DNA from 2 places in the Streptomyces sp. NPDC046122 genome. Region 1 is predicted to be linked to the other one. Evidence: riboswitches for the same ligand, from Rfam matches in the RefSeq annotation. Region 1 holds a riboswitch; the other holds the start of a gene.
The links. A riboswitch is a leader RNA that binds a small molecule or an ion and turns the genes downstream of it on or off. The one in region 1 is predicted to bind cobalamin.
Positions count from the first base shown of each region.

Region 2: it holds a riboswitch for cobalamin, as region 1 does, so the genes downstream of both, AC07FK_RS02440 (ribonucleoside-diphosphate reductase subunit alpha) here and AC07FK_RS31445 (CbtB domain-containing protein) in region 1, are expected to answer to the same signal.

Region 1 covers NZ_JBWKLQ010000019.1:67,744-76,297, reverse strand. The annotation lists gene glxA (radical copper oxidase GlxA) at 1-1,170, shown strand, start outside; gene AC07FK_RS31450 (glycoside hydrolase family 6 protein) at 1,296-2,327, opposite strand; cobalamin riboswitch at 2,463-2,632, shown strand; gene AC07FK_RS31445 (CbtB domain-containing protein) at 2,667-2,885, shown strand; gene AC07FK_RS31440 (CbtA family protein) at 2,903-3,664, shown strand; gene AC07FK_RS31435 (class F sortase) at 3,675-4,346, opposite strand; gene AC07FK_RS31430 (hypothetical protein) at 4,348-4,911, opposite strand; gene AC07FK_RS31425 (HAD-IIA family hydrolase) at 5,027-5,806, opposite strand; partial or broken gene AC07FK_RS31420 (low temperature requirement protein A) at 5,910-7,118, opposite strand; gene AC07FK_RS31415 (hypothetical protein) at 7,192-8,295, opposite strand; gene AC07FK_RS31410 (ROK family transcriptional regulator) at 8,387-8,554, opposite strand, start outside.
Region 2 covers NZ_JBWKLQ010000001.1:550,407-558,960, reverse strand. The annotation lists gene AC07FK_RS02455 (helix-turn-helix domain-containing protein) at 1-742, opposite strand, end outside; gene AC07FK_RS02450 (hypothetical protein) at 825-1,043, shown strand; gene AC07FK_RS02445 (ribonucleotide-diphosphate reductase subunit beta) at 1,104-2,120, opposite strand; gene AC07FK_RS02440 (ribonucleoside-diphosphate reductase subunit alpha) at 2,120-4,531, opposite strand; cobalamin riboswitch at 4,671-4,793, opposite strand; partial or broken gene AC07FK_RS02435 (Uma2 family endonuclease) at 4,916-5,288, shown strand; gene AC07FK_RS02430 (hypothetical protein) at 5,316-5,615, opposite strand; gene AC07FK_RS02425 (YbdD/YjiX family protein) at 5,748-5,951, opposite strand; gene AC07FK_RS02420 (carbon starvation CstA family protein) at 5,948-8,167, opposite strand; gene AC07FK_RS02415 (GntR family transcriptional regulator) at 8,413-8,554, opposite strand, start outside.

The sequences.
Region 1 (8,554 bases):
GACAAGAAGGACTTCCAGGGCATCAAGGAGGCCTACGAGTTCGACCCGGTGGCGGAGAAGTACATCACCGTCGACCCGATGAACGAGGCCCGCTGGTATCCGACGCTCACCACGCTGGAGGACGGCAAGGTCCTGTCCCTGTCCGGCCTGGACGAGATCGGCCAGATCGTCCCCGGCAAGGACGAGATCTACGACCCCGCCACGAAGAAGTGGAAGTACACCGGGGTCATCAGGAAGTTCCCGACGTACCCCGCGATCTTCCTGATGAACGACGGCAAGCTCTTCTACTCGGGCTCCAACGCCGGGTACGGACCCGCCGACGAGGGCCGCGAGCCGGGCGTCTGGGACCTGAAGACCAACAAGTTCAAGAAGATCCCCGGCCTGAGCGACCCGGACATGATGGAGACCTCCGCGACCGTGCGGCTGCCTCCCGCTCAGGACGAGAAATACATGGTCATCGGCGGCGGCGGCGTCGGCGAGTCCGAGAAGTCCAGCGAGAAGTCACGGCTCGTCGACCTCAAGGAGGCGAACCCGCGCTTCCGGGACGGCGACTCGCTCGACCAGGGCACCCGCTACCCCAGCGCGTCCCTGATGCCGGACGACACCGTCCTGATCACCGGCGGCTCCAACGACTACCGCGGGCGCGGCGGCTCGGACATCCTCCAGGCGCGGCTGTACGACGCCGAGACCGGCAGGTACCGCCGGGTGGCCGACCCGGCCGTGGGCCGCAACTACCACTCGGGGTCGCTGCTGCTCCCCGACGGGCGCGTCATGATCTTCGGGTCCGACTCGCTGTACTCCGACAAGGCCAACACCCGGCCCGGCGTCTTCGAGCAGCGCATCGAGATCTACACGCCGCCGTACCTCTTCCGCGACGCGCGGCCGAAGCTCACGGGCGGACCGAAGAAGATCGAGCGGGGCGGCACCGCGACCTTCACGTCGGCGCACGCCGCCTCCATCAAGGACGCGAAGCTGATGCGGCCGAGCGCCGTCACCCACGTCACCGACGTCGACCAGCGCACGGTCGCGCTGGAGATGAAGAAGACGAAGGGCGGCATCTCGGTCACGGTGCCGGAGAACCGGGCGCTCGTGCCGTCCGGTTACTACATGCTGTTCGTGACGGACGATCAGGGCACGCCGTCCGAGGGCACCTGGATCGAGGTCCCCTAGGCCCGTACGGCCCCTGGGGTCCCTGACTCGTCAGGGCCCGCGGGCACACCGGGCCTCCCGGCACGGAGGTACGGAAAAGGGAGGGCCGCCCCGCGGGGCGGCCCTCCCTTCGCGTTCCCGCGCGGCTACTTCGCGTTGCGGGCCAGTTCGAGCGCGTACTCCTCGTACCACTCGCCGGCCTTCGGGCCGCCCTTGCAGTCGCCGTCCGACTCGCCGGGGCGCTTGATCCACAGGAACGCGTCGACCAGTTCGTCACCGGTCTTGGTGGTCGGCTTCTCACCGAGCGCGCGGCCCGGCGGGTTGCACCAGCTCTCCGCGGGGTCGCCCCCGGTGTACGGGCCGTTGCCGTTGCGGCTGGTGTCGATGACGAAGGGCTTGTCGCCCACCTTCGCCGACAGCTTCTTGCCGAATTCCTTGCTGACCCCGGTGGTCTGGAAGTTGGAGACGTTCACCGAGAAGCCGTCCGCGTCCGCGATGCCCGCCCACTGGAGCGGCTCGAACAGCGCGTCGGGGGACTTCCAGCCCGCGTTGCCCGCGTCCAGGTACACCTTCACCTTCGGCTGCTGCTTGAGGCGCTTGATGGCGCCCTTGAGGAGGTCGTACCGCTCCTCGTGGAACTCGTCGGGCGTGCAGCCGTCGACCAGGTGCAGCACCGCGTCCGGCTCCAGGACGACGGTGGCCGGGCGGTCCCCGACGCCCTTCGCCACCTGGTCGACCCAGGTGCGGTAGGCGTTGCCGTCGGCGGCGCCGCCCTTCGAGAACTGGCCGCAGTCGCGGTGCGGGATGTTGTAGAGGACGAGCAGGGCGTCGCGGTCGGCCTTCTCGGCCGCCTCGGTGTATCCCCTCGCCTGCGCCTCCGCGTTGTCCGGGCCGATCCACTCGGCGGTCGGCTGCTCGGCGATCTTCCGGATGAGACGGGCCTTCTCGTCGTCACCGTCCTCGGTGTACGCCGCCACCTGCTTCGCGGCGTTTCCTTCCGGATTGACCCAGTACGGGTCGCTGCCCTTCGGCTGCTGCTTCAGCGGCGGCAGGCTCGTGCCGTCCTCGCCGTCACCCCCGGAGGAGGAACAGCCCGCCAGGAGCAGCGCGGCCCCCACGGCCCCCACCGCGGCCACCCGGACACCCTTGCGCCTACGGCCGGTGTAACTGCCGTACATCCACTCCCCCTTGGCTGCGCCCAAGACGCGCTGAAGATTTCCTGAAGGCCCCCCGGCCCCTCCCCGGACACATCCGGTCGAAACCATCCTGACACACGGGCCGGGGGCCGGGGGCGTGCGGGCACCGGCCTGTTGACAGTGCTCAGCCGGGCTGGGACTCTCCGTGAGGACAACTCCACACACATCGAGGCGACGGTGGACAGGAACCCGGTGAGAGCCCGGGACGGTCCCGCCACTGTGACCGTACGAGAGCCGAAGGCCTGCCCGTACGGAAGTCAGGAACTGACCCGTCGTCCTCCTGATTTGGGGCGTGGAAACCCCAGAAGGAGGCACACCGGTATGTCACTGCACACGGCGCAGCACACCGACACCGCGGCGGTCGAGTCCGCCACGACCACCACCCGTGACTGGCTGATCATGGCCGCCGCCGCGATCATCGCCCTGGTCGCGCTCTACGCGGTCTTCATGGACAACGGCACGGTCGTCTCCGCGACCGGCGACTACCTGCACGAGTTCTCGCACGACGGCCGGCACCTCTTCGGTGCCCCCTGCCACTGATCGGGGCCGCAAGCACCATGTCGACCCCTCTACTGCCCCTGCTCGGCCGCGGGCTCGCGGCGGGCGGGGCGGCCGGTCTAGCCGCCGGTCTCTTCTCGCTCCTGCTGGCCGAGCCCCTGATGGACCGTGCGATCCGCCTGGAGGAGGCACGGTCCGCCGGGGAGCACACGCACGACGCGGCCGCCACGGCCGTGCAGCACCACGAAGAACTGTTCTCCCGTTCCACCCAGCACCTCGGGCTCGTCGTCACGGCGGTCGTCGCGGGGCTCGCGCTGGGCGTCCTGTTCGCCCTCGCGTACGCCCTGGTGCACCGCCGGACGGGTCTCGGCGAGCGGCCGTGGCCGCGCGCCCTGACCTTCGGCGCCGCCGCCTTCGTGGCGGTCTCGCTGCTGCCGGGGTTGCGGTACCCGGCCAACCCGCCGGGCGTCGGCGACTCCGGCACCGTCCAGGACCGCCAGTCCCTGTGGCTGGCCGCCGTCGTCATCGGCGTCCTCGGCATGGTGCTGGCGTGGCAGGTGTACGTACGCCTCGCCGACCGGTCGCTGCCGGTGCGCCAGGTCGCGGTGGCCGTCACGGCGGTCGCCACGCTCGCGGTGCTCTTCGCGCTGCCGGGCAACCCGGACGAGGTCCCGGTGGCGGCGACGCTGCTGTGGGACTTCCGGATGCTGTCGCTGGCCTCGCACGCGGTGCTGTGGGCCGTGTTCGCCGGGGTCTTCGGGGCGCTGGGCCTGCGGGCCGCCGGACGCACGGCTCCGGCGGCCGCGCCGGTGGCGGCGTAACGGCGGCCGGTCAGCCCTTGCCCGTACCGGTGAGGTAGGCCGACACCACGACGTTGGCCGTGTAGGTGCGGGCCTTCTTGTCGTATGTGCCCCCGCAGGTGATCAGGCGCAGTTCCGCCCGGTCGCTCCGGCGGGGGCCGTACACCTTCTGCGGGTCGAAGCGTTCGCGGGTGAAGACCTGGATGTCGTCGACGGTGAACTCCAGGCTTTGGCCGCCGGCCCCCGCGACCCGGACCTTCTCGCCCGGGCGGGCGGCGCTCAGACCGTAGAAGACGGCCGGTTTGCTCTCGGTGTCGACATGGCCGACGAACAGGGCGACCCCCGCGGCGCCGGGCAGCGTTCCGCCCTCGTACCAGCCGACCTGCGTCGGCTGGTGGTACGGCGGCGGATCGACGGCGCCCGACGCGTCGAGCCCTCGGGGCACGATCGGGGCGGAGACGCCGATGGAGGGCACCGCCAGGCTCTTCGGCGCCGCGCCCCCGACGGGGGCGTGCGCGGGAGGCAGCGGTGCTCCCAGCGGGCGGCCGACCGCGGCCACGTCTCCGGTGGTGGGCGCCGAGCTGCCGCCGGGCCCGTCGGTCACGCCCCGGCCCCACAGCCACAGCCCGAGCAGCAGCACGGCCCACGCGACACCCGTCAGCAGCCGTCCGCCGCCCCCGGCCGGGCGGTCCTCGGCGGACATGTCAGTCCGAGTCCGTACGACGACGGCGTACGGACCGGTATGCCACGGCCACCGCGGCGACGCCCGCGAGCACGAGGCCGATCACGGTGTGCGGCGTACCCGGGCCGCCCTCCTCGGCAGCGGCCACCTCGGCCGTGCCGCCGCCGCCCGCGTGGACGGGTGCGATGGGGGTCGCGTGGTGGGTCGGGTGGTGCGTCGGGTTGTGGTGGTGCACCACCGTGACGGTGCCGGTGGCCCGGCCGCCGTCCTTGCACCGGACCCAGATGTCGTAGTCGCCGGCCTCGGCGTCCGACCGGACGCGGGCCTCGGCGAACAGGTCGCCCCGGTCCGCCGCGGGGCTGAAGTGGGCGGGCGAGGCGAAGGCGTCGGACGTACCGGTGGCGTGTCTGCCCCGGCACACGTCGACCCGCAGATCCACCTCTCCGCCCGGAGCGATGGTGGACGGGGTGACGTGGACCCGCCCCTCGGCGTCGTCGCCGGCGGGGGCGGCGTGTGCGGCGGCCGCGGGCGCCATGACCGCCGCAGCCGCCACGCCGGCACACAGAGCAAGTTGTATCGAACGCATAGTGAACCTCCTGGTACTAGGAAGATTCACCGGTACGGGCCGTTTCCGCATCTCCAGAGGCCCGGCCTTGGGCCGTACGGGCCCCTGGAGCCACCTGCGGAACGGGTGACGGCCGTCAGACGCGGTCGACGAGGTCCGCGATCGAGTCGACGATCGTCGAGGGCCGGAACGGGTAGCGGTCGACGTCGGCGGGGCCGGTCAGACCGGTCAGCACCAGGAACGTCTCCATGCCCGCCTCCAGGCCGGCGAGCACGTCGGTGTCCATCCGGTCACCGATCATCGCGCTGGTCTCGGAGTGCGCGCCGATCGCGTTGAGCCCGGTCCGCATCATCAGCGGGTTGGGCTTGCCGGCGAAGTACGGCTCCTTGCCGGTCGCCTTGGTGATCAGCGCGGCGACGGCGCCGGTGGCGGGCAGCGGCCCCTCCCGGCTCGGGCCGGTCTCGTCGGGGTTGGTGCAGATGAAGCGGGCGCCGGCGTTGATGAGCCGGATGGCCTTGGTGAGCGCCTCGAAGCTGTACGTGCGCGTCTCGCCCAGGACCACGTAGTCGGGATCGTGGTCGGTCAGGACGTAACCGATGTCGTGCAGCGCGGTGGTCAGGCCCGCCTCGCCGATGACGTACGCCGTGCCGCCGGGCCGCTGGTCGTCGAGGAACCGGGCGGTGGCGAGCGCCGAGGTCCAGATGTTCTCGACCGGCACGTCCAGGCCCATGCGGAAGAGCCGGGCGTGCAGGTCGCGGGCGGTGTAGATCGAGTTGTTCGTCAGGACCAGGAAGGGCCTGCCCGACTCGCGGAGCCGCTTGATGAAGGCATCGGCGCCCGGAATGGGCGTGCCCTCGTGGATGAGGACGCCGTCCATGTCGGTGAGCCATGATTCGATCGGCTTGCGCTCTGCCATGTGCCGGACTCCTGCCGTACGCAAAAAAACGCTGGGGGCGCCCGGACCACGCCGTCCGGGCGCCCCCAGCCTAATCAGGCTGCCGCGATCCCGGCCCCGCCGATCACCGGGTACCGGTCGTCGCCGCCTCCCGGACGACGAGGTACGTCCCCGCGGCCACGGTGCAGGCCGCGACCAGGCCGGTCAGCGGGACGGCCCAGTGCCCGGCGAAGCTCGCGGGCAGGACCAGCAGCGCGCCCGCCGGAAGGACCAGGTTCTCGGCCGCGCCGCGCTTGAAGTGGCGGGCGTGCACCAGCCACACCGTGACCATGAACAGGGCGGTGGGCAACGTGACGGCGAGCGAGGCCGCGAGCGTGGAGATGTGGGCGTGGTGGGTGACCTGCTCGACCGCCACCTCGATGCCCGCGCCGATCGCCGCGGCAGAGCCGAAGATCAGGTAGTGGCCGTAGCCCCTGACGAACGCCTGCCGGTCGGAGCGCAGGTGCGCGTGGATCGGCACCGCGAAGTAGATCCGGAACGCGGCGAAGACGATGACCAGTCCGCCCGCGGCGATCGGCAGCAGCTCGTCGAGCGCCGCCGACTCGTCCAGGGCCGACTGCACGGCCACGGTGGCGGCGGCGATGGTCTCGCCGAGCACGATGATGGTGAACAGGCCGTAGCGTTCCGCGGTGTGGTGCGGATGCCAGCTCGTCTCGTGGCGGCTCTCGGCGTAGACCGGCACGGCGAGTTCGGCCACCACCAGGACCAGGAACCCCCAGGTCCTCGCGCTGTCGGGCAGCCACAGCAGCCCCACCCAGCCCACCTGCACCACGACGAGTCCGGCGGCGAAGCGCAGCGCGGCCACGCGCGCCGCCCCCGTCTCGCCGTGCGCGGCCCGCAGCCACTGGAGGGTGAGCGCCACCCGCATGATCAGGTAGCCGACGACGGCCACCGCGAAGTCGGCGTCGTCGAAGGCGCGGGGCACTCCGGCGGCGAGTACGAGTACGCCCGCGTTCTGCACCAGCGTGGCGAGCGGGTACGGGACGTCGTCGCAGTCGTACGCCGAGGCGAACCAGGTGAAGTTGACCCACGCTCAGAAGATGGCGAAGAAGACGACGCAGTAGCCCGTGACTCCGTGCCCGGGGTCCCCCTCGGCCACCGCGTGCACCAGCCGCGCTCCGGCCTGCGCGACGGCCACGACGAAACAGAGGTCGAAGAACAGCTCCAGCGGGGTCGCGGCCCGGTGCGCCTCGTCGCGGCGGCGGGCGGTCATCCGCACACGGGGGACGACGGTGCGGCCGTGCCCGGCGCCGGCGGGCGTGTGGTCAGCCATGGGCGCTCACCGGGGCCGCCGCACCACTGGGTGCGACCGCCTCACGAGCGCCGCCGTCATGGGTGCGACGCCGTCATGAGCGGCTTCGCGTGCGGCTGCTGTGCGGCGCGGGGCGCCCGTACCGGCGCCGGACTCCGGCCGTCAGCGCCACGCCCGCGAGGAGCAGTGCTCCGGCGGTGGTGCCGAGGGCGAGGAGCGGCCCGGGGCCGCGGCCCGTCATGGCGAGGGAGTGGGGGTGCTCGCGGACGCTCGGCGTTCCGTCGTCGCCGGTGCGGGGGCCGGGCGTGGCGTCGGATTCGGGGACGCGGCCGGGCTCGCGGGAGCGGCCGGGGTCGGGTTCCGGTTCGGGTTCCGGTTCGGTTTCCGCCTCAGCCTCGCGGCCCGGGTCCCGGCTCACGACGGCGAAGCGGTAGTCGTTCGACGCGCCGACCCACTCGCCGTCGGCGGGCTGCCGCTGCACGACGGCGGCGTTGAGGACGGCGCGGGCGGGGGCGGTGCCTGCGTCGAAGGCGAGCCGCACCTTGACGGTGACGGTGCGGTCGGGGGCGACGGTGAAGCCGGGGAAGCCGCCGTCGAAGACGCCGATGTGCTCGTCCTCGTCGGTGGTTTCGAAAGGTACGTCCATCCACCGCCCGTCGTCGTCCTGGAACTGCAAATCGACCTGCTCGGAGGCGAGTTCGCGGTCTCCGTCCATGAGGACGACGACCGGGTGGATGTTGCGGCAGCTGCTGCGCGTGGTGTTGGTGAGCTCCAGCGACCATGTGCCGGCCGCCCCGCCCGCCCGGTAGGTGTCGGGGCCGCCGCGCAGGCGGGTGGTGATCGGGAACTCGGGGGAGGCGGGGTCGCCGCAGCTGAGCCGCAGGTCCGGGGTGACCCGGAGGTGCTCGGCGTACTCGGCGGGTTCGTCGTCGACGCGCAGGAACTCGGCGTACTCCGCCCGTCGGACCGGCAGAGCGGCACGGGGGAACCCGGCGTTCTTCACCAGCGGTTGGTCGGCGCGGAGAGGGTTCGCGCCCGCCGCCCGTCGCGTGTCGGCGAGGGCGGCGGACGCGGCGCCTACGACCGCGCGCGCGGTCGGCGGGGCGGCGGCGTGCGCGTCCGGCGGGGCGGCGGCAGCCGCCGGTGCGGCGAGGGCGGCAGCCGCGACTCCGAGGGCGAGGGCACTGCGCAATCGCATGAGGAGCCTTTGCAGGTCGGGTCACCCGGTCATCGCCCGCGACCCTGCCACCCCCGCGCGACGGTCCCTCGTACGCCACGCCCCGGTACGTTCATATGCCTCCGGGGAATCCCTCCAACGGCCCACCGCCGTCCCCTCCACCGGCGCCGCCGGACCCGCTCGCCGCGCCGGGGAACGCGACGTCCGCGTGCCCGAAGACCGGCGCGAGCAGGAGCTGCGCCGCCCCGTCGGCGACGGCGCGCCCGCCGCCCCCCGCGAC
Region 2 (8,554 bases), on a different contig from region 1:
GCGCGAAGGTGCGGGGCGACATGTGCGCCCGCTCCGCCAGCTGCTCCACGGTCATCTCCTGGTCCAGGTGCCGCTCCATCCAGCTCAGCACCCCGCCCACCGTGTCGCAGCGCACGTGCGTCAGGGGGCGCTCGATGTACTGCGCCTGACCGCCGTCGCGGTGCGGGGGGACCACCATGCGGCGGGCGATCGTGTTGGCGACCTCGGACCCGTGCTCCTGGCGGACGAGGTGCAGGCAGGCGTCGATCCCGGCGGCGGTCCCGGCCGAGGTGATGACCGCGCCCTCGTCGACGTAGAGCACGTCGGGCTCGACCTTCGCGCGCGGATGGCGGCGGGCCAGCTCCGCGGAGTGCCGCCAGTGGGTCGTGCAGCGCCGCCCGTCCAGCAGGCCCGCGGCCCCGAGCACGAACGCGCCCGAGCAGACGCTGAGCACGCGAGCCCCGCGGTCGACGGCCCGGCGCAGCGCGTCCAGGAGCGGCTCGGGGTAGGCGCGGGCCTCGCAGTGCTGGTCGGCGGGGATGGCGATGAGATCGGCGCTCTCCAGCCGGTCGAGACCGTACGGAACGGAGAGGGAGAAGGCGCCCGAGCGGGCGGCGATCGGGCCCGGTTCGGCGGCGCAGACCGCGAAGTCGTAGACCGGCAGCCCCTGATCGCTGCGGTCCATTCCGAACACCTCGCACAGGACGCCCAGTTCGAACGGGTTGACTCCGTCGACCAGGGCCACGGCAACGTTTCTCAACATGGGGAGAGTGTGGCAGTAATTCGTGGTTCCATGACAGTCCTGCCACTGACCTTTCTGGGTCCCGAGGGCCAGAGTGGAGGCCATGGAAACCTCTTTGAACTACCTCGCGGTCCTCGTCCTCTTCGTCCTCGTCACCCTCCCGTCGTTCGTCGGCCACGCCCGGGAACGCCGGATCGACCGACAGCTCAGGGAGGCGGAGAACCCCCGCCCGCGGCAGCCCGACACCACCCGCAGCGCGCCCGGACGGCGGCCGGTGAGGCGGCCCAGCGCCTCGCACGTGCTGTCGTCGGCCGGCAGGTGAACGACCGTACGGCTGTGGGCTGCCCCCGCGTACGCGAGGACAGCCCACAGGCGGGGACGGCTAGAAGTCGTCGTCGAAGGCGACCGAGCCCTCGACCGCGACCTGGTACGCCGACGGGCGGCGCTCGAAGAAGTTCGTCAGCTCCTGCACGCCCTGGAGCTCCATGAACGAGAACGGGTTCTGCGAGCCGTACACCGGGGCGAAGCCGAGGCGCTCCAGACGCTGGTCGGCGACGCACTGGAGGTACTCGCGCATCGACTCCGTGTTCATGCCCGGCAGGCCCTCACCGCACAGGTCGCGGCCGAACTGGAGCTCCGCTTCGACGGCCTCCTTCAGCATGTCCGTGACCTGCTGCTGGAGGGCTTCGTCGAAGAGCTCCGGCTCCTCCTTGCGGACGGTGTCCACGACCTCGAACGCGAAGTTCATGTGCATGGTCTCGTCGCGGAAGACCCAGTTGGTCCCCGTCGCCAGACCGTGCAGCAGGCCCCGCGAGCGGAACCAGTAGACGTACGCGAACGCGCCGTAGAAGAACAGACCCTCGATGCACGCCGCGAAGCAGATCAGGTTCAGCAGGAAGCGGCGGCGGTCGGCCTGCGTCTCCAGGCGCTCGATCTTCTCGACCGAGTCCATCCACTTGAAGCAGAACTGCGCCTTCTCACGGATCGAGGGGATCTCCTCCACCGCGTCGAACGCCGCGGCGCGGTCGTCCGGGTCGGGCAGGTAGGTGTCGAGCAGCGTCAAGTAGAACTGGACGTGCACGGCCTCCTCGAAGAGCTGGCGCGAGAGGTACAGGCGCGCCTCGGGGGAGTTGATGTGCTTGTAGAGGGTCAGCACGAGGTTGTTGGAGACGATCGAGTCGCCCGTCGCGAAGAAGGCGACCAGCCGGCCGATCATGTGCTGCTCGCCGGGCGAGAGCTTGGCGAGGTCGGCGACGTCCGAGTGGAGGTCGACCTCCTCCACCGTCCACGTGTTCTTGATCGCGTCCCGGTAGCGCTCGTAGAAGTCCGGGTAGCGCATGGGGCGAAGAGTCAGCTCGAAGCCCGGGTCGAGAAGGTTCTTTTCGGTATGGGTGGACATTACTGGCACGCCTCGCAGGACTCGGGGTTCTCAAGGGAGCAGGCGATCGCGTCCGCGTCGGGGGCGGCGGCCTGCTGCACGGGGACGGGGGCGGTGGGCGCCGCGGCGGCCGCGCCGGAGCCGGCCGCGCGGGCGATGCGGGTCGCGGGGCGCGAGCGCAGGTAGTACGTCGTCTTCAGCCCCTTCTTCCACGCGTAGGCGTACATCGAGGAGAGCTTCCCGATGGTCGGCGTCTCCAGGAAGAGGTTCAGGGACTGAGACTGGTCGAGGTACGGCGTACGGGCCGCCGCCATGTCGATCAGACCGCGCTGCGGAATCTCCCACGCGGTGCGGTACAGCGCCCGCACCTCTTCGGGGATCCAGCTGAAGCCCTGCACCGAGCCGCTCGACTCGCGCAGCGCCTCGCGGGACTGGGCGTCCCAGACGCCGAGCTTCTTCAGGTCCTCCACCAGGTACGCGTTGACCTGGAGGAACTCACCGCTGAGCGTCTCGCGCTTGAAGAGGTTGGAGACCTGCGGCTCGATGCACTCGTACACGCCCGCGATGGACGCGATGGTCGCGGTGGGCGCGATCGCGAGCAGCAGGGAGTTGCGCATTCCGGTCTTCGCGACACGGGCGCGCAGCGCGTCCCACCGCTCCGGCCAGGTGACCTCGACGCCGTAGTGGTCGGGGTGCAGGACGCCGCGCGCCGCGCGGGTCTTCTCCCAGGCCGGGAGCGGGCCGCTGACCTCGGCGAGGTCGCAGGACGCCTCGTACGCGGCGAGCATGATGCGCTCGGCGATCCGCGTGGACAGGTCGCGGGCCTCGGCCGAGTCGAAGGGCAGGCGCAGCTTGAAGAAGACGTCCTGGAGGCCCATCGCGCCCAGGCCCACCGGGCGCCACTTGGCGTTGGAGCGCCCGGCCTGCTCGGTCGGGTAGAAGTTGATGTCGACGACGCGGTCGAGGAACGTGACGGCCGTACGCACGGTCTCGTCCAGCCGCTCCCAGTCGATCTCGCCGTTCCCGGTCACGAACGAGCCGAGGTTGACGGAACCGAGGTTGCAGACGGCCGTCTCCCCGTCGTCCGTGACCTCCAGGATCTCGGTGCACAGGTTCGAGGAGTGCACGACGGAGCCGGGCTCGGCGGTCTGGTTCGCCGTACGGTTCGACGCGTCCTTGAAGGTCATCCAGCCGTTGCCGGTCTGCGCCAGGGTGCGCATCATCCGGCCGTACAGCTGGCGTGCGGGGATCGTCGTACGGGCCAGGCCGTCCGCCTCCGCCTTGCGGTACGCCTGGTCGAACGCGTCGCCCCACAGGTCGACGAGCTCGGGGACGTCGGAGGGGGAGAACAGCGACCAGTCGGCGTCCGCGTCGACGCGGCGCATGAACTCGTCGGGGATCCAGTGCGCGAGGTTCAGGTTGTGCGTACGCCGCGCCTCCTCACCCGTGTTGTCGCGCAGTTCCAGGAACTCCTCGATGTCCGCGTGCCAGGTCTCCAGGTAGACGCAGGCCGCGCCCTTGCGCCGGCCGCCCTGGTTGACGGCGGCGACGGACGAGTCGAGGGTGCGCAGGAAGGGGACGATCCCGTTCGAGTGGCCGTTGGTGCCGCGGATCAGGGAGCCGCGGGCACGGATGCGGGAGTACGAGAGGCCGATGCCGCCCGCGTGCTTGGAGAGGCGCGCGACCTCGTGGTAGCGGCCGTAGATCGAGTCGAGCTCGTCCAGCGGCGAGTCCAGCAGGTAGCAGGACGACATCTGCGGGTGGCGCGTACCGGAGTTGAAGAGCGTCGGCGAGGACGGCAGGTAGTCCAGGCGGCTCATCAGGCGGTACAGCGCGGCGACCTCGTCGGCGGCCGCGGGGGAGTCGTCCTTGGCCAGGCCGGACGCCACGCGCAGCATGAAGTGCTGCGGGGTCTCGATGACCTGGCGGGTGAGCGGGTGGCGCAGGAGGTAGCGGCTGTAGACCGTGCGCAGGCCGAAGTAGCCGAAGCGGTCGTCGGCGGCGGGGTCGACGAGCGCGTCGAGACGGGCCGCGTGGGCGGTCACGAAGGCGGCCGTACGGTCGGCGATCAGGCCCTCGCGGTGGCCGACGGACACCGACTCGGAGAAGGTGCGGACGCCCTGCGTCGCCGCCTCGTCGCGGATCGTCCGGGTCAGGAGGCGTGCCGCGAGCCGGGAGTACGCCGGGTCCTCGGAGATCAGTCCGGCGGCGGCGTCGGTGGCGAGGCCCCGCAGTTCGGCCGCGTCCGACGCCGCGTTGCGGCCGCGCAGCGCGGCGGCGGCGACTCTGCCCGGGTCGGTGTCGGGGAGGTCGGCGGTCAGGTCGGTGAGGGTCCGCAGCAGTGCGGTCCCGGGCCCGTCGGACGACTGCGTCGACTCCGTGGACTCCGTCGGCTCCGTGGCAGTTGCCGGATCGGCTGACGCGATGGTCACGGGGTGCTCTCCCTCGCTCGGCTCGGGGCCGGCGGGGAACGGGGGCGTACGGGCACGCGTCACCTCTGAAGGGCGGCACACCGCGTAGCGTCCACCGGCCCAACCGCGAGGCCCGGACGTGTCGGTACCCGGTTCGGTCGAGCCGGATACGCCGTCGGCAGGTCTTCGGACTCCCGGGTGCACAAAGCACACCGATCACACCGTTGCGGGACAGTTCCGGATTCGCACCGGATTCCCCTGCGGCGACAGCGAGCATGAGCATACATGTGGGGGCGGTTGGATGATGCGGCCCCCACATGTTGTGTCGCGCCGGAGGAGCGACCGCAGTTGTCACAGGGCTCCGCTATCGTCGTGAGCACAAGGAGGTACGCCCTATGACAGTAGGGGCTGAAGGTGCAGGCGTATCGGAAGGGCCGCGCGCCCCGACGGCTCACTCGCACCCAGTGATGCCTTCGTCGGGCAGGGGGAGTGGGCCGATCCCGATTCCGTGCTGATGGTCGTCGAGGTGACGTCGTACGACACCGACACCGACACCGACCAGCGCGACCGGGTGGAGAAGTCGCGTGCCTACGCCGAGACCGGCATTCCGGTGTACCTGCTGATCGACCGCGACGCCTGCGAGGTGAGGGTCTACAGCGAGCCCGACGGCGTCCGGTACGAGAACGCGCACACCGTTCCGTTCGGCAAGTCTGTGGCGCTGCCGGGCCCGGTGGACATCACCCTGGAGACCGAAGCCCTGAAGGAGTGGGTGCGCTGACGGCGGGGTCCGTCGTATCGCGCCGGCTCAGAGCTGTCGTTCCATCCGCTCCACCGCGTTCTTGGCCTGGAGCAGGTCGGCTCCGGTGAGCTCGCGGTAGCTCTTGATCGCCGGGATCTTCTTGCCGTCCCGCAGGAGCGCGACGACCTGCTCCATCTCAGGGTCGGCCTGGTCGATGCCCAGGTGGTCGAGTATCAGGTCGATCTTGCGTTCGAGTCGGGCGACCTGGCGACCGGTGCGCCTGACCCGGCTGTCGGCGACGGATCCGGTGATCACGACGAAGGCGATCAGGACGACCACGGCGAGCAGCAGATTGTTCGTGTCCATGATCGGCGATCCTACTGGCGCCGGGTGGCACCGGACTGCCGCGCCGGGGCGCCCCGTTGCCGTCACTGGGGCCTGTACGGCGACGGGCCGCCGCATCTCCCGAACGGGGCGCGGCGGCCCGTGTGGAACCGTTCAGCAGCAGCGGAAGCCCTCGCGGGGGTCCGCCTCGCGGGCGTCCGTGCGGCTGCGTTCGAACTCGCGGCGGGTCATGACCGGCGCCCCGGGGTCGCAGGACCGCGCGTGGGCCACGTACCGCTCGTACGCCGACTCGCCGGTCAGCTCGCGGACGTACCAGCGGATCCGGCCCGCCACCCGCCGCACGTCCGCCGGCGTCATTCGGGCGTCCCCGTCCCGGCGGCCGCCGTCTCCTTGCGGTTGCCGCCCTCCGGGCCGACACCGGCGGCGACCAGTTCGGCCTTCTCCTCCTTGGTGGCGATGATCGAAGCGGGAGCGACCAGCCTGGACTCGACGTACGGCGCCTCGTGGAGCTTGACGCTCTCCGGGTCGCGGATCGCCTTGAGGCAGACCCGGCCGGCGTCCGCGAGCACCACCACGATCAGGACCGCGAAGAGCGCGCACAGCACGCCGTCGACGGTCGAGTTGGTGACGACGGTGTGCATCTGGTCCATGTTCTTCGCGGGCGGCAGCACCTGACCCGCGTCGATGCCCGCCTGGTACTTGTCGCGCTGCGCGAAGAAGCCGACCTTCACGTCGTCCGAGAAGACCTTCTGCCAGCTGGCGGTGAGCGTGACCGCCACGTCCCACGCGAGCGGCACCGCGGTGACCCACGCCCACTTCAGGCGACCGGACTTGACGAGGAGCGTGGTGCAGACGGCGAGCGCGACGGCGGCCAGCAACTGGTTCGCGATGCCGAAGAGCGGGAAGAGCTGGTTGATGCCGCCCAACGGGTCGTGCACGCCGACCCACAGGAAGTAGCCCCAGCCGCCGACGACGACCGCGCTGGCGAACCAGACGCCGGGCTTCCAGCTGACCTGGCGGAACGGCTTGTAGACGTTGCCCAGCATGTCCTGGAGCATGAAGCGCCCGACGCGGGTGCCCGCGTCGACCGTGGTGAGGATGAACAGCGCCTCGAACATGATGGCGAAGTGGTACCAGAACGCCTTCATCGCGGTGCCGCCGACGACGGCGGAGAAGATCTCCGACATGCCGAGCGCGAAGGTCGGCGCGCCACCCGTGCGCGACAGCAGGCTCTGCTCCTCGACGTCCTTCGCGGCCTGGGCCAGCGCCTCAGGGGAGATGGAGAAGCCGAGGCTGGTCACCGCTTCGGACGCCGCCTGGACGCTGTCACCGACCACGCCGACGGGCGAGTTGATGGCGAAGTACAGACCCGGGTCGATGATGCACGCCGTGATCATCGCCATCACGGCGACGAACGACTCGGTCAGCATCGCGCCGTAGCCGATCATCCGGATCTGCGTCTCCTTCTGGACCATCTTCGGGGTGGTGCCCGAGGAGACCAGGGAGTGGAAGCCGGAGAGTGCGCCGCAGGCGATGGTGATGAAGACGAACGGGAACATCGAGCCGGCGAAGACCGGTCCCGTGCCGCTGGTCGCGAAGTCGGTGACCGCGGGCATCTTCATCGTCGGCAGGGCGATGAACACACCGAGCGCGAGCAGGCCGATCGTGCCGACCTTCATGAAGGTGGAGAGGTAGTCGCGCGGGGCGAGCAGCAGCCACACCGGGAGGACCGAGGCCAGGAAGCCGTACACGATCATCCAGATGACGAGCGTGCCCGGCTCCAGCGTGAAGGTGTCCGCCCACGAGGACTCCGCGACCCAGCCGCCCGAGACGATCGCGAGCAGCAGCAGCGCGACGCCGATCAGGGAGACCTCGCTGACCCGGCCGGGACGCAGCACGCGCAGGTAGACGCCCATGAACAGGGCGATCGGGATCGTCATGCCGATGGAGAAGACGCCCCAGGGCGAGTGCGCCAGCGCGTTCACGATGACCAGGGCGAGCACCGCGAGCAGGATGATCATGATGGCGAAGACGGCGACCAGCGCGGCCGCGCCGCCGAACGGCCCGATCTCGTCCCGCGCCATCTGGCCGAGCGAACGGCCGTCGCGGCGGGTGGAGAAGAAGAGCGTCACCATGTCCTGGACGGCGCCGGCGAGGATGACGCCGACGATGATCCATATCGTGCCGGGCAGGTAGCCCATCTGCGCGGCCAGCACAGGACCGACCAGCGGGCCCGCGCCCGCGATGGCGGCGAAGTGGTGCCCGAACAGCACGCGGCGGTCGGTGGGGTGGAAGTCGACACCGTTGTCGAGCCGCTCGGCGGGGGTGGCACGGTTCTTGTCGACCTTCAGCACGCGGTTCGCGATGAAGCGCGAGTAGAAGCGGTACGCGATGGCGTACGAGCCGAGGGCCGCCGCCAGCATCCAGGCTGCGGACACCTCCTCACCGCGCGAGAGGGCGAGCACCGCCCAGGCGATGGCGCCGACGAGAGCCACGGCGCTCCACACGGCGATGGACTTCGGGGACAGGGCCCGTCGTCTCTGGGCTGGCGTTGTCGACTGCGGCTCCGGCATGACGGTCCGTCCCCTCGCGCGATCTTTCTCGTAACGTGCGCGAAATCTAGGTGCTGTGACCGCCGGGCGTAACCCCCCGTCCGCATATCGGTACGGACACGGCCCGACCATTGCAGGTCGGGGCCGTACCGGAGCTCCTACGTGTCAGGCTCGCGTCAGGCCGTCGGCCGTCAGGTTCGCCGCGCTGTGCTGTCCCGGGGGGGGCGGCCCCCGGACCCCCGGCAGGTCCCTGGCGTGCCGCCGGGTCAGTCCGTAGGCCGCTTGAGGTTCGCCACGAACTTGTAGCGGTCGCCGCGGTAGACCGAGCGCACCCACTCCACCGGCTCGCCGTTCCCGTCGATCGAGTGCCGGGAGAGCATCAGCATCGGCAGGCCCACGTCCGTGCCG